One region of the Pengzhenrongella sp. genome, then DNA from elsewhere that is predicted to be linked to it. Evidence: riboswitches for the same ligand, from Rfam matches in the RefSeq annotation. Region 1 holds a riboswitch; each other region holds the start of a gene.
The links. A riboswitch is a leader RNA that binds a small molecule or an ion and turns the genes downstream of it on or off. The one in region 1 is predicted to bind S-adenosylmethionine.

Region 2: linked by a shared signal. The riboswitch ahead of VIM26_RS00825 (hypothetical protein) and the one ahead of VIM26_RS19920 (LLM class flavin-dependent oxidoreductase) in region 1 are both predicted to bind S-adenosylmethionine.
Region 3: linked by a shared signal. The riboswitch ahead of VIM26_RS16035 (thioredoxin family protein) and the one ahead of VIM26_RS19920 (LLM class flavin-dependent oxidoreductase) in region 1 are both predicted to bind S-adenosylmethionine.

What each region holds. Positions count from the first base shown of each region.
Region 1 covers NZ_DATCNW010000346.1:15,547-18,814, forward strand. The annotation lists gene VIM26_RS19915 (hypothetical protein) at 1-703, opposite strand, end outside; gene VIM26_RS19920 (LLM class flavin-dependent oxidoreductase) at 715-1,866, opposite strand; SAM riboswitch class IV at 2,204-2,312, opposite strand; gene VIM26_RS19925 (hypothetical protein) at 2,493-3,268, shown strand, end outside.
Region 2 covers NZ_DATCNW010000017.1:6,162-9,429, reverse strand. The annotation lists gene VIM26_RS00835 (hypothetical protein) at 1-27, opposite strand, end outside; gene VIM26_RS00830 (hypothetical protein) at 707-1,069, shown strand; gene VIM26_RS00825 (hypothetical protein) at 1,246-1,725, opposite strand; SAM riboswitch class IV at 1,771-1,882, opposite strand; gene VIM26_RS00820 (FdhF/YdeP family oxidoreductase) at 2,135-3,268, opposite strand, start outside.
Region 3 covers NZ_DATCNW010000275.1:14,965-18,232, forward strand. The annotation lists gene VIM26_RS16025 (hypothetical protein) at 1-78, opposite strand, end outside; gene VIM26_RS16030 (DUF4395 domain-containing protein) at 202-678, opposite strand; gene VIM26_RS16035 (thioredoxin family protein) at 671-1,204, opposite strand; SAM riboswitch class IV at 1,240-1,353, opposite strand; gene VIM26_RS16040 (hypothetical protein) at 1,468-1,662, opposite strand; gene VIM26_RS16045 (hypothetical protein) at 1,752-2,402, shown strand; gene VIM26_RS16050 (sensor histidine kinase) at 2,408-3,268, shown strand, end outside.

The DNA of each region.
Region 1 (3,268 bases):
TCGCCGCGAGCGGCAGCCCGAGCTCGGCCGCCGTCCGCGCGCTCTCGCCCCCGGAGGAGGCGAGCACCCAGAGCTCGAAGTCCGCACCCTCGACGGCCGGGCTGGTGTAGCCGGTGTCGTCCACGAGCTCGCCGGAGCGCAGCGCGAGGATCTGCTCGAGCTCCGCGCGCAGCGAGGCCGGCGAGCGCGCGGCGCCGATGACCCGTTGTTGGGCCTTGAGCCGCTCAAGTCGAGCCGGGTCGGAGCCCAGGCCGGGTGGTGCGGCGGGGACGCGGAGCGCGCCCGGATCGTGTGGAGCCGGTCCGGGGAGCGGGGCGCCGTCGTCGGGCGGGGCCGACGGCGGCGTCCACGCGCGGCCCACGCCCAGGTCGACGCGCCCGCGGTGCAGCGCTGCGATGGTGCCGAACTGCTCCGCGGCGAGCAGGGGGCTCGCGGCGACAGCCGCGAGCAGGGGCAGCGTGTCGGGACGCCCGACGACGTCCAGGTCGTAGATCTGGCCCTTGTGCTCGCGCAGCCGCAGGCCCTCGGCCAGGAACAGGAAGTCGAGCTTGGCCGCCTCCGCGTGCCGCGCGAGGTGCTCGAACGAGCTGAACTCGATCCGGCTGGCCGAGCGGGGGTCGCTCCAGACGGTCGTGTCGTTGACGCCCGGGAAGTGGGCGCCGAGGTGGATCTGCTTGCGCGGGCGCGAGGTGCTCGTGGTCATCGCCGCGGTCCTCAGGCGATCGCCGCGTAGCGGTTCGCGGGGCGGGGTAAGCCCAGCGTGTCGCGCAGCGTCGCGCCCGGGTACGCGCGCCGGAACGCGCCGGCATGCTGGAGGAACGGGATCACGCCGTCCACCAGGCCGTGCAGGTCGGTCTCGAGCGAGGCCGGGCGCACCGTGTACCCGTCGACGGCGCCGGCGGCGACACCCTCGCGCAGCACCCGCGCCAGATCCTCGGGCGTCCCGACGTGCACGAGCGAGCCGGTGTCCACGGACGCGCCGTCGAGGTTCTCGAGCAGCGAGCGACGCTCGGCCGACGCCGCGGGGTCGGGCCCGATGATGGCGTAGACGTCGAGCAGGATCCGCAGCTCGGCGGGATCGCGTCCCCACCGCGCGGCCTCCCGGCGGACGTCTGCGGCGGCCTGACCGGCGACGTCCAGGTCGGTCGCGCGGATCCGGACGACGTCGGCGCGCCGCCCCGCGAGCCGGAGCTCCGGCTCGGAGCCGGCCCGCACGACGACGAGCGGCTGGCCCTGCGGCGGACGCGGCGCGGTGGACGGTCCCTTGACGGCGAAGTGCACCCCGTCGAAGTCGACGTAGTGCAGCTTCCCGCGGTCCACGAACCGCCCGGAGGGGACGTCGCGGATCTCGGCGTCGTCCTCCCAGCTGTCCCACAGCCGGGTGACTGCCTCGATCGCCTCGTCGGCCTCGGCGAGGGCCGCGGCCTCCCCTGCGGCGGGTCGCCGTCCGAAGTGGCCCGCCTCCGCCTCGGACGTCGAGACGCCCACCTGCCAGGCGGCGCGGCCCCGGCTGACGGTGTCGATCGTCGCGATCGCCTTGGAGACGTGGAACGGCTCGGTGTGGATCGTGTCGATCGTCGCGACGATGCCGATGCCGGACGACGGCGGTGCCACCCGGGCCGAGATCAGCGCCGCATCGAGGCGACCTGGACGGGTCCCGTTGCGGGGCTGGAGCGAGAACGCGTCGTCGAACAGCACGAAGTCGAGCACGCCGCGCTGCGCGGTCGCCACGAGGGCGGCGAGGCGCTCGGGGTCGAAGGGGCGCTGGCCGCTGGTGCCCTGGGTGCGCCCGACCGCCGGATGGGCGCCGGCGTCGGACAGGTCGACACCGAGGTGCAGCGGACGGGACGGGGAGGCCTTCGGCATGGGGTCATCGCTTTCGCAGGGCAAGGCGGGGCGCGTGAGCGCAGCGGGCGGTACGGGCTCCGCGGCTCGGGTTCGCGCGTCGGGGCGGGAGGGCGTCGCACAGCCGTCCGGCGCTCGCGGGCCGGGATCGGCGTGCGAGGGCAGAGCGGGCAGAGCCCTGAAGGGGAGAGCGGCGGCGGCCTGCGCGGCCTGCGGTCACCGGTTCAACAACACGGACACAGACACGAGCGCAGCAGCGCGCCCGTGGCTGGGCACGGCAAGGACCACGCGGTGCGCGACGGCAGGTCGCGCCTCGTTGTCCGTGCCATGGTCGGTCTCCTTCGTCGACACCTGGTCGACCTCGCGCGTTGCCCCTTGCGGGGCCGAGTCAAGAAGCACCCACAGCGCTCTTGCGAGAAGTGGGTTGCCGGCCAGCGAGCCGGGGCTATCTGCTGGCGCTCTTGACTGCAGTGGTCGGGACGTTAGGCCCGGGGGTGGCCCGAGTCAATGAATACCTGAATGTGCCCACGATGTGGGAACTCCGGGTCCTCAGCGGCGGCTCAGGTTGGGTATGGCAGGATCGGCCGCTCGACCCCATCTACCCAGCAGCGTGACCACGACGTGAAGCGAGCGGAAGGTTCGAGCCGATGACCAAGCCACGCGCGGCGCGATCACTTGGCCGCTCGGCCGTAGCCACCGTCGGATCCTCGCTCACCGCCGGGCTCGTGGTGCTCGCCATGCTGATCACGCTCGCCGGCCCGGCGTCCGCCGACGACTACGGCCCGGCGCGCCGGGCCGCGGAGGCCAGGGCGGCCCACGCAGCGCATGCCGCGGACGCGATCGCGGCGTCGATCGCGGGGCTGACGACCGCCCTCGCGCATGCGTCGCGCGACCTGCGGGCCACCCAGGTGCGCCTGCCGGTCGCACGGGCGGAGCTCGCAGCGGCGAAGGCCGAGCTCGAAGGCGCCCAGCGCGAGGCGATCCTGGACGCCGCGCGGCTCAAGGACGCGAAAGCCCAGGAGGCGGCGATCAGCTCGACGATCGGCGCCGATGATTCGCGCGGGGCGAAAGCCGACCTCGCCGTCGGGCAGCTGGCTCGGCAGGCTTACAAGGGCGAGACGGCCGCCACGAGCATGAGCGTCGTGGTGGGCGCGAAGAGCTCCGCGGACTTCGTCCGCGACTACGAGGTCGTCGCCACTGCGCTGCGCATCCAGACCGAGGCCGTGGCCGAGGCCGAACGGATCAGCGCCGTGGACCGGAACAACCGGGCCCGACTGACCGCGGTCAAGGACCGGGTCGTCGTGCTCAAGGCCGACGCCGACCGAAGGGTGGTCGAGGCCGCCGCCGCCCGCGCCGTGGCCGCCGCCCGGCAGGCAGAGATCGTCAACCTGATCGCGCGGCAGTCCGCGCAGCAAAGACGCGT
Region 2 (3,268 bases), on a different contig from region 1:
CTGCGTTCGGCGAGCGTCTTCAGCCATCGTGGCCCTCCGCGTTATTAGGAGCGAACACAGCGATCAATTTCAAACGCTATTGAGAGTCTTTCCGACGTTCAGCACCCCATCTGAACCAACGCCGAAGCTGAAGGCCCTCGCGCCGTCCAAATCACCAGGGACCACCACGGGATCCTGAGGGCTTGTCGCAGCCGTTGCCGGGGCCGTGAAGGCACCGACGAACGCGATGAGGGCAGTTGATGCAAGATGAATGTGTAGACGCAAGTGCATCGAGTTCTCCCTAGCGGGCTCTGTGGCGCCCGCTGACCGAGACCAGTTCGACACACTATGGCCCGATCCGATCGGAACTGCCCGTCGACGACGGAGGAAGCTGAGCATCTCACGGCGGCCGAAATCTGGACACTTCTCTCGCCGGGTTGGGCAGAGCCTTGTCGTGCGGTTCAGTGGAGCCGTCGCGAGCGGCGAGGCCGATGGCGTCCGCGGCGGCCCTGGCTTGCCCTGCCGCCGCGGCAGACAGCCCGATTGGCGCCGCCCTGAGAGCTGAACCCGCGGCGTCAACAACCGCGGGATCACGGGCAGCCGCGATCCGAGCCACTCAGGAGCCGGCCCGGGTAGTCATGCAGCCGTGACCAACGTCGCACGTACCCGCCTGCCCGCGGCGTGCCGGTCACAGATGCGACACCCGAAACCACCTCCCTATCGGACCTTGGCGGGCGAGAACGTCCCCGTTGACCTCGATGCTGTCCACCAGGGCATCCCCGCCGCCCGCAAACGCCTGGGCAGCACCGTGCACGAGACCGCGCTGGGCGACCTGTCTGCGGTCGACCGGACGTACCTGCTGGCGATGTCGCACGACTCTGGGTGTTCGCACACCGGGACAGTCGCTGAGCGGATGGGTGAGAGCGCGTACTACGCAAGCGTGTACCGGAGCCGCCTCATCGATGCCGGGATCATCGAGGCGGCCGGGCGAGGCTACGTGGACTTCACCATTCCCTACCTGCGCGAGTACCTGCGTGAGCACGCCGCCCGGTATGAGATGAACTCGCCCGCTCGGCGGCCGCGGCGATGAACGACCACGTGCGGCACCGCGCGTTGATGAGCCCCGCGCGGCTGGGCACCCAGCGTGCTGAGCGAGCCCGGTCCTACGCCAAGGTCACCGCCCGGGCGATTTGGGGTCCCAATGGTGCGTTGGAACCCTAAGTGAGTGCCATCGCCCCAGTTCAGAATGGCATTCGTCGTTCTCGATCAGCCCGCGAGACCAACTTCATCACGTGGATCGAGGCTGAAGCCACCGTGCGTGCGAACACGCGCCACGATCTGCTCAGCTGTCAGATTCGGCGGCAGCTGATCGATCGGGCACGGTCCGAGCGGCTCCCCGCTGTCGGCCTTGATCGAGAAGCAGAACGAGCCAACCCGCAAGATGGCGTACTGGTCGTTGATGAGCACGTCTACACCAGTGCGCTCGAGGACAGCGACCAGCCGGGCAGGGTCGTGGTTCCGGAAACGGATGAGGTGGTCCTCTGGCTTGCGGACCGTTAGCACCTCACCGTCCACGGTGACTAGCTGTCCGCGCCACGATTGCGCGGACACCTCGGATTTGTCCGACGTGTGCAGCGCCTGGATCCAGTGGACGTTGTGCCCGGCAATGTAGGCGGTGCAGCCCAAACGGTGCAGGTCGGGGATGGGCAGCTGACCCGACGACCTCGGATCGATCTTCTTGGACATGACGGCACTCCCCGAACTCAAGGGACCCCGCGGCTGTCGCCCGGTGATCCGCGCTTGCCGACACGTGCGTTTGGGCCGGGTCTTCCCTCAGGGGCACCCAGGCGAAGCCGGGTTGCCGGGCAGCTAGCTCAGGGGCTTAGCGCTGCCTCTCTTGACCTAGAAGTGATCGTAGTCGGGCGGGGTGGGGAATTTCAGTGAGCAGGTCTGGGTACTTTCAGCGCCGTCAGCCCGGCGCGACACCCTGGGAAGCAGCCCGCCGGCTCCTCCCGGGGCCTCGCGACTGGTCGAAGGGGGCGTGCCTGAGTAGATGAGGGTGCATGTGCCTTGCACCCGGCTACATCGACACGCTCGATGGCGGGTGGATCACCCTGCGCAGTAGCGTCGCGTCTGAAGATCTCGGCGCGCCCGATCAGCGCGACGTGACCGCGCGTCCAGCAGCCAGAGTGTGCACGCGGGCCGGCTCCAGCCGCACGACCACGGCTTTCGACGTCGGGGTGTTGCTGCGCTCGGCCGTGCTGTCGAGCGGCACCAGCCCGTTCGCTTCCGGGAAGTACGCCGCCGCGCAGCCATGTGCCGTCGGGTAGGAGACGACCCGGAACTGCTCGACGACGCGCTCGACGCCGTCGGGCCACTCGCTGTGCAGGTCGACGCACGCGCCGTCCTCGACGCCCAGTTCGGCCAGGTCGTCCGGGTTCACGAACACGACCCTGCGCCCGTTGTGGACCCCGCGATAACGGTCGTTGAGGCTGTAGATCGTCGTGTTGAACTGGTCGTGGGACCGCAGCGTCTGCAGCAGCAGCCGGCCCGGCGGCGCATAAGTGGTCTCGAGCTCGTTGACGGAGAGCATGGCCTTGCCACTCTTCGTAGGGAACCTCCGCTCGTCGCGCGGCCCGTGCGCAAGGACGAACCCCCCTTCCTGGCGCACTCGGCGGTTGTAGTCCTCGTGACCCGGCACGGTTCGCGCGATGTGGTCGCGGACGGCGTCGTAGTCGCGTTCGAAAGCCGCCCAGTCCACCGCGACCTTCGCGCCCAGCGTCGCGGCGGCCATGCGGCTGACGATGGCGACCTCAGAAATCAGCAACGGTGAGGCGGGCTGCAGCCTCCCGCTCGACGCGTGCACAGCGCAGACCGTGTCCTCGACCGTCACGAACTGCGGACCGCTGGCCTGGACGTCGATCTCGGTGCGGCCCATCGTCGGCAGGATCAACGCCTGTTCACCGGTCACCGCGTGCGACCGATTGAGCTTGGTGGAGATCTGCACGCTCAGCCGCGTGCTGCGGATCGCGGCCTCCGCAACAGTCGTGTCCGACACAGCGGACACGAGGTTGCCGCCGAGCGCGACGAGCACCTTGACACCACCGTCCCGCATGCGCCGGATCGACTCCACCGTGTCGCAGCCGTGCTCCCGCGGCGGGTCGAACCCGAACTCCACCTGCAATGCATCGAGAAACGACTGGGGCGGCTTCTCCCAGATGCCCATGGTCCGATCGCCCTGGACGTTGCTGTGCCCGCGAACGGGACAAGCACCGGCACCCGGACGGCC
Region 3 (3,268 bases), on a different contig from region 1:
GAACACGAACATGACCACCCGGAGCGCGCCGGGTGCGGCGTTGGACTCCTGCGCAGGCGTTGAGTCAAAGATCGACATGGTGAGTTCCCCCGGGTTGGTGACGACGCTGATGAGCACAGCGGGCGCCGCGCCTGTGCGGGCCCACGTGGGCGAGGATATCGCCGCCGTCGGCCTGGGGAGGTGAGGTGCCCAGGATCCGGCTCAGTGCTGCGGCCTCCAACGCTGGAGCAGCAGGTACATCTCGCAGCCGAGGCACAGCCCGAAGGCCGCGTTGAGGAACGCGGCCACCAGTGCCACCGCGGCGCTGATCGGCACCGCGAACGGAACCCCGGCGGCGGCCAGGATCAGCCCGACGCCAACGACGATCAGACCGACCAGCTGGGCGAACCGCGGGGGACGCGGGTCCTCGAGCTCGGTCGGCGGCCCGAGGCGCGGGCGGATCCAGGTCCGGTAGGCGAGGCCCTGCACGGTGCCCGCGACGCCGCGGGCCACCCCGAGCGCGAACAGCAGCGCCACCACCGCGAGCAGCGCGGTGGCCGCGGTTCCGCCGCCGAGCAGCAGCACCAGGACCAGCAGGGTCGCGGTCACGCCCGCCCCGAACCTCGGGCCGCGCGGGTCGATGCCCGACGGCGTCCCGCGCGGGGTGGACGGCAGGTGCGTGCTCGGCGAGTCAGACATCGATGCTCCTGGGGGAATCCGCGATCTTGGGCGGGCCGTGCGTGACGTGCCGCAGCGCGGCGACGGCCCGAGCGGGTGTGAGCGGGCCGGAGGTGCGGGACCGGACGGTGCCGACCGCGTCGACGACCAGCACGGTCGGCGTGCGGTAGACGGAGAAGCGCCGCACGAGGTCCATGTGGTCCTCGGACGCCAGGTTGACGTGCACGACCCCGGGCTCACCGGCCGCCAGCTCGGTCAGTGCCCGGCTGACCTGCGGACACGTGCTGCACGTCGCGGCGGAGAACTGCACGAACGTCGCCCGCGCACCCAGTTCGTGGCCCAGGTCCGCGCTGGTCAGGCCCGCGGCGCCGGCCAGCCCGCTCGGCAGCGACCGGAACCGGGCGGCGCGGCGGCGAGCCACCCACCAGACCGCGCTCGCGGCCACCAGCAGGGCGACGACCAGGCACGCGCGCACGGCGAGCCCGGGCCCGGCGGCGGGCGCGAGCGTGACCAGCCCGGATCCCGCGAGGTCGAGCGGTGCAGCCACGACGGTCCTCCGACAATCCCATGGGGCCTTGGTGCACCCCGCGCTTGCCCGGGTCGACCGACCCGGACCAGGTCGTCACCCGGGGCACCCCGTCGCGGACGAAGGGTTGCCGGCCAGCAAGCCGGGGCTGTGCGCTGGCGCTCATGACCTGCACCGAGCATCCGTCAGCCCGCGCCGGTTGGCCAACGTTCGGACAGAACTTCTCGAATGCTGGACGAGGGGTGCCCGGGTGGCCCGCAGCCGCCTGACGACGCTGCGTCCGGTCAGCCGGGCGGGCGCCGCCGTCCGGCCCGTACGAGGAGCACCAGGCCGACGACGACGAGGATCGGCCCGACGATCGCCCAGGTCGTCACCCCGGTCATCGCGCTCCCGGCGAGGTAGCCGAGACCCTGCAGTGTGAACACGACACCCATGAGGACGAGGACCGTTCCGAGCGCGAGGGCGAGTGTCTTTTGCACGAACTCATCGTGCCGTACTGCAGGCGCGGTACGTCGCTTCCCACTGACGGGCGACGACGGGGTGTCGGGCGGCGGGGGAGACTGGTGTCATGGTGAACTCCATCCGCATCGCGGGTCTTGCGGATGTCCCGGCGATCGCGCGGATCACCCGGGAGGGACAACAGCCGCCCGGTGTGGAGCCGGAGGTGCTGACGCGGACCGCACGGTTGCTCCTGACGCACGTCGCGTTCGAGTATGGCGCGCTGTGGGTCGAGCAGCTCGACGACGGGTCGATCGTGGGGGCCGTGACGGCCATCCCGGCCGGGCAGCTGCCGCCGCCGCCGGCCGTGCTGCGCAACATCGCCTCCCAGCTCGGCGGGTCGGCGCCGGGTGGAGCCGAGGCGCTGCTGGGCCGGGCACTGCTCTGCGAGCTCCGGCTCGGCGAGCCGAGCTGGCTGCTGCTCGAGATCTCGCAGGCCTCGGCGCACCGGACCGGTGATCCCGCGTTGCTCCTGGCTGCGCTGGCGTGGACCGCCGCACAGCCCGATCCGGCGCCCGGCCCGGTGATGGTGCTGGCCGACTCCGATCCCGAGCGCGCAGCGGCGCAGGCCGCAGGTTTCGTCGAGCGCCGGACCTGGGGGCGGCGCTGGACCCGGTGGCTCGGGGTCGCGACCTCGGAACCGAGCACGGACGGTGTCGAGCCGCTCGGGGCGCTCGACCTCCAGTTCGACCTCGACACCGTCGGATCGGGAACGGGGTAGCCGGCGTGTGGAACCCGGCGAGCGCCGCCGACGTCGATCCGCTCGGGGTGCACCCGTGGCTCGACCACCAGGTCGCGCGCCGTCGGGCTCGCCGGGTGGTCGACGTCGCCGTCGGCGCCTGCGTGCTGGCCCTCGCGCTCGGCGCCATCTGGCACGAGCACATCCCGGCGGGACCGGCGCTCGGCACCCTCGCGCTCGCGGCCGTCGTCGGCGGGGCGCTGCTCTTCCGCGCGCGCTGGCCCCTGCCGGTGCTCGCCGTGACGCTGCTGGGGGTCACGGCAGCCCTCGTGGTCGACGGGGCGACCCCGTCGATGATGGTCGCGAGCCAGATCGCGGTGTTCTCCGTGGCGATCCACCGACCGCGTCGCGTCGCCGCGGTCGCCGCGGTCGTCAGCGCGCTCGTGCTCTTCGCGGTGGCCCGGACGAACGCCACCGGGCCGATCTCCGAGGCACGCACTCTGATCGTGGTGGTCTGGACGGCGCTCGCGTTCGCTATCGGGATCGCGGCGCGCGCCCAGCGGGCCTACGTCACCGAGCTCGCCGAACGGATCCGGCGCGCGGACGAGACCCGCGAGCAGGAGGCGCGCACCAGGGTCGTCGAGGAGCGGGTGCGGATCGCGCGCGAGCTGCACGACGTCGTCGCGCACCACATCGCGGTGATCAACATCCACGCGGGCCTTGCGCGCCGGGCCGTCGGCCGCGACGCGGCCACGGTGGACGCGTCGCTCGGGCATGTCCAGGAGGCCGCCCGGACCGTGCTCGACGAGCTCGGAGCCGTGCTGCACGTCCTGCGCTCGACGGGCGACGGCGACGGCGACCGAGAAACCGGGACCGAGCCCGCGCCCGGGCTCGACCGGCTGGACACC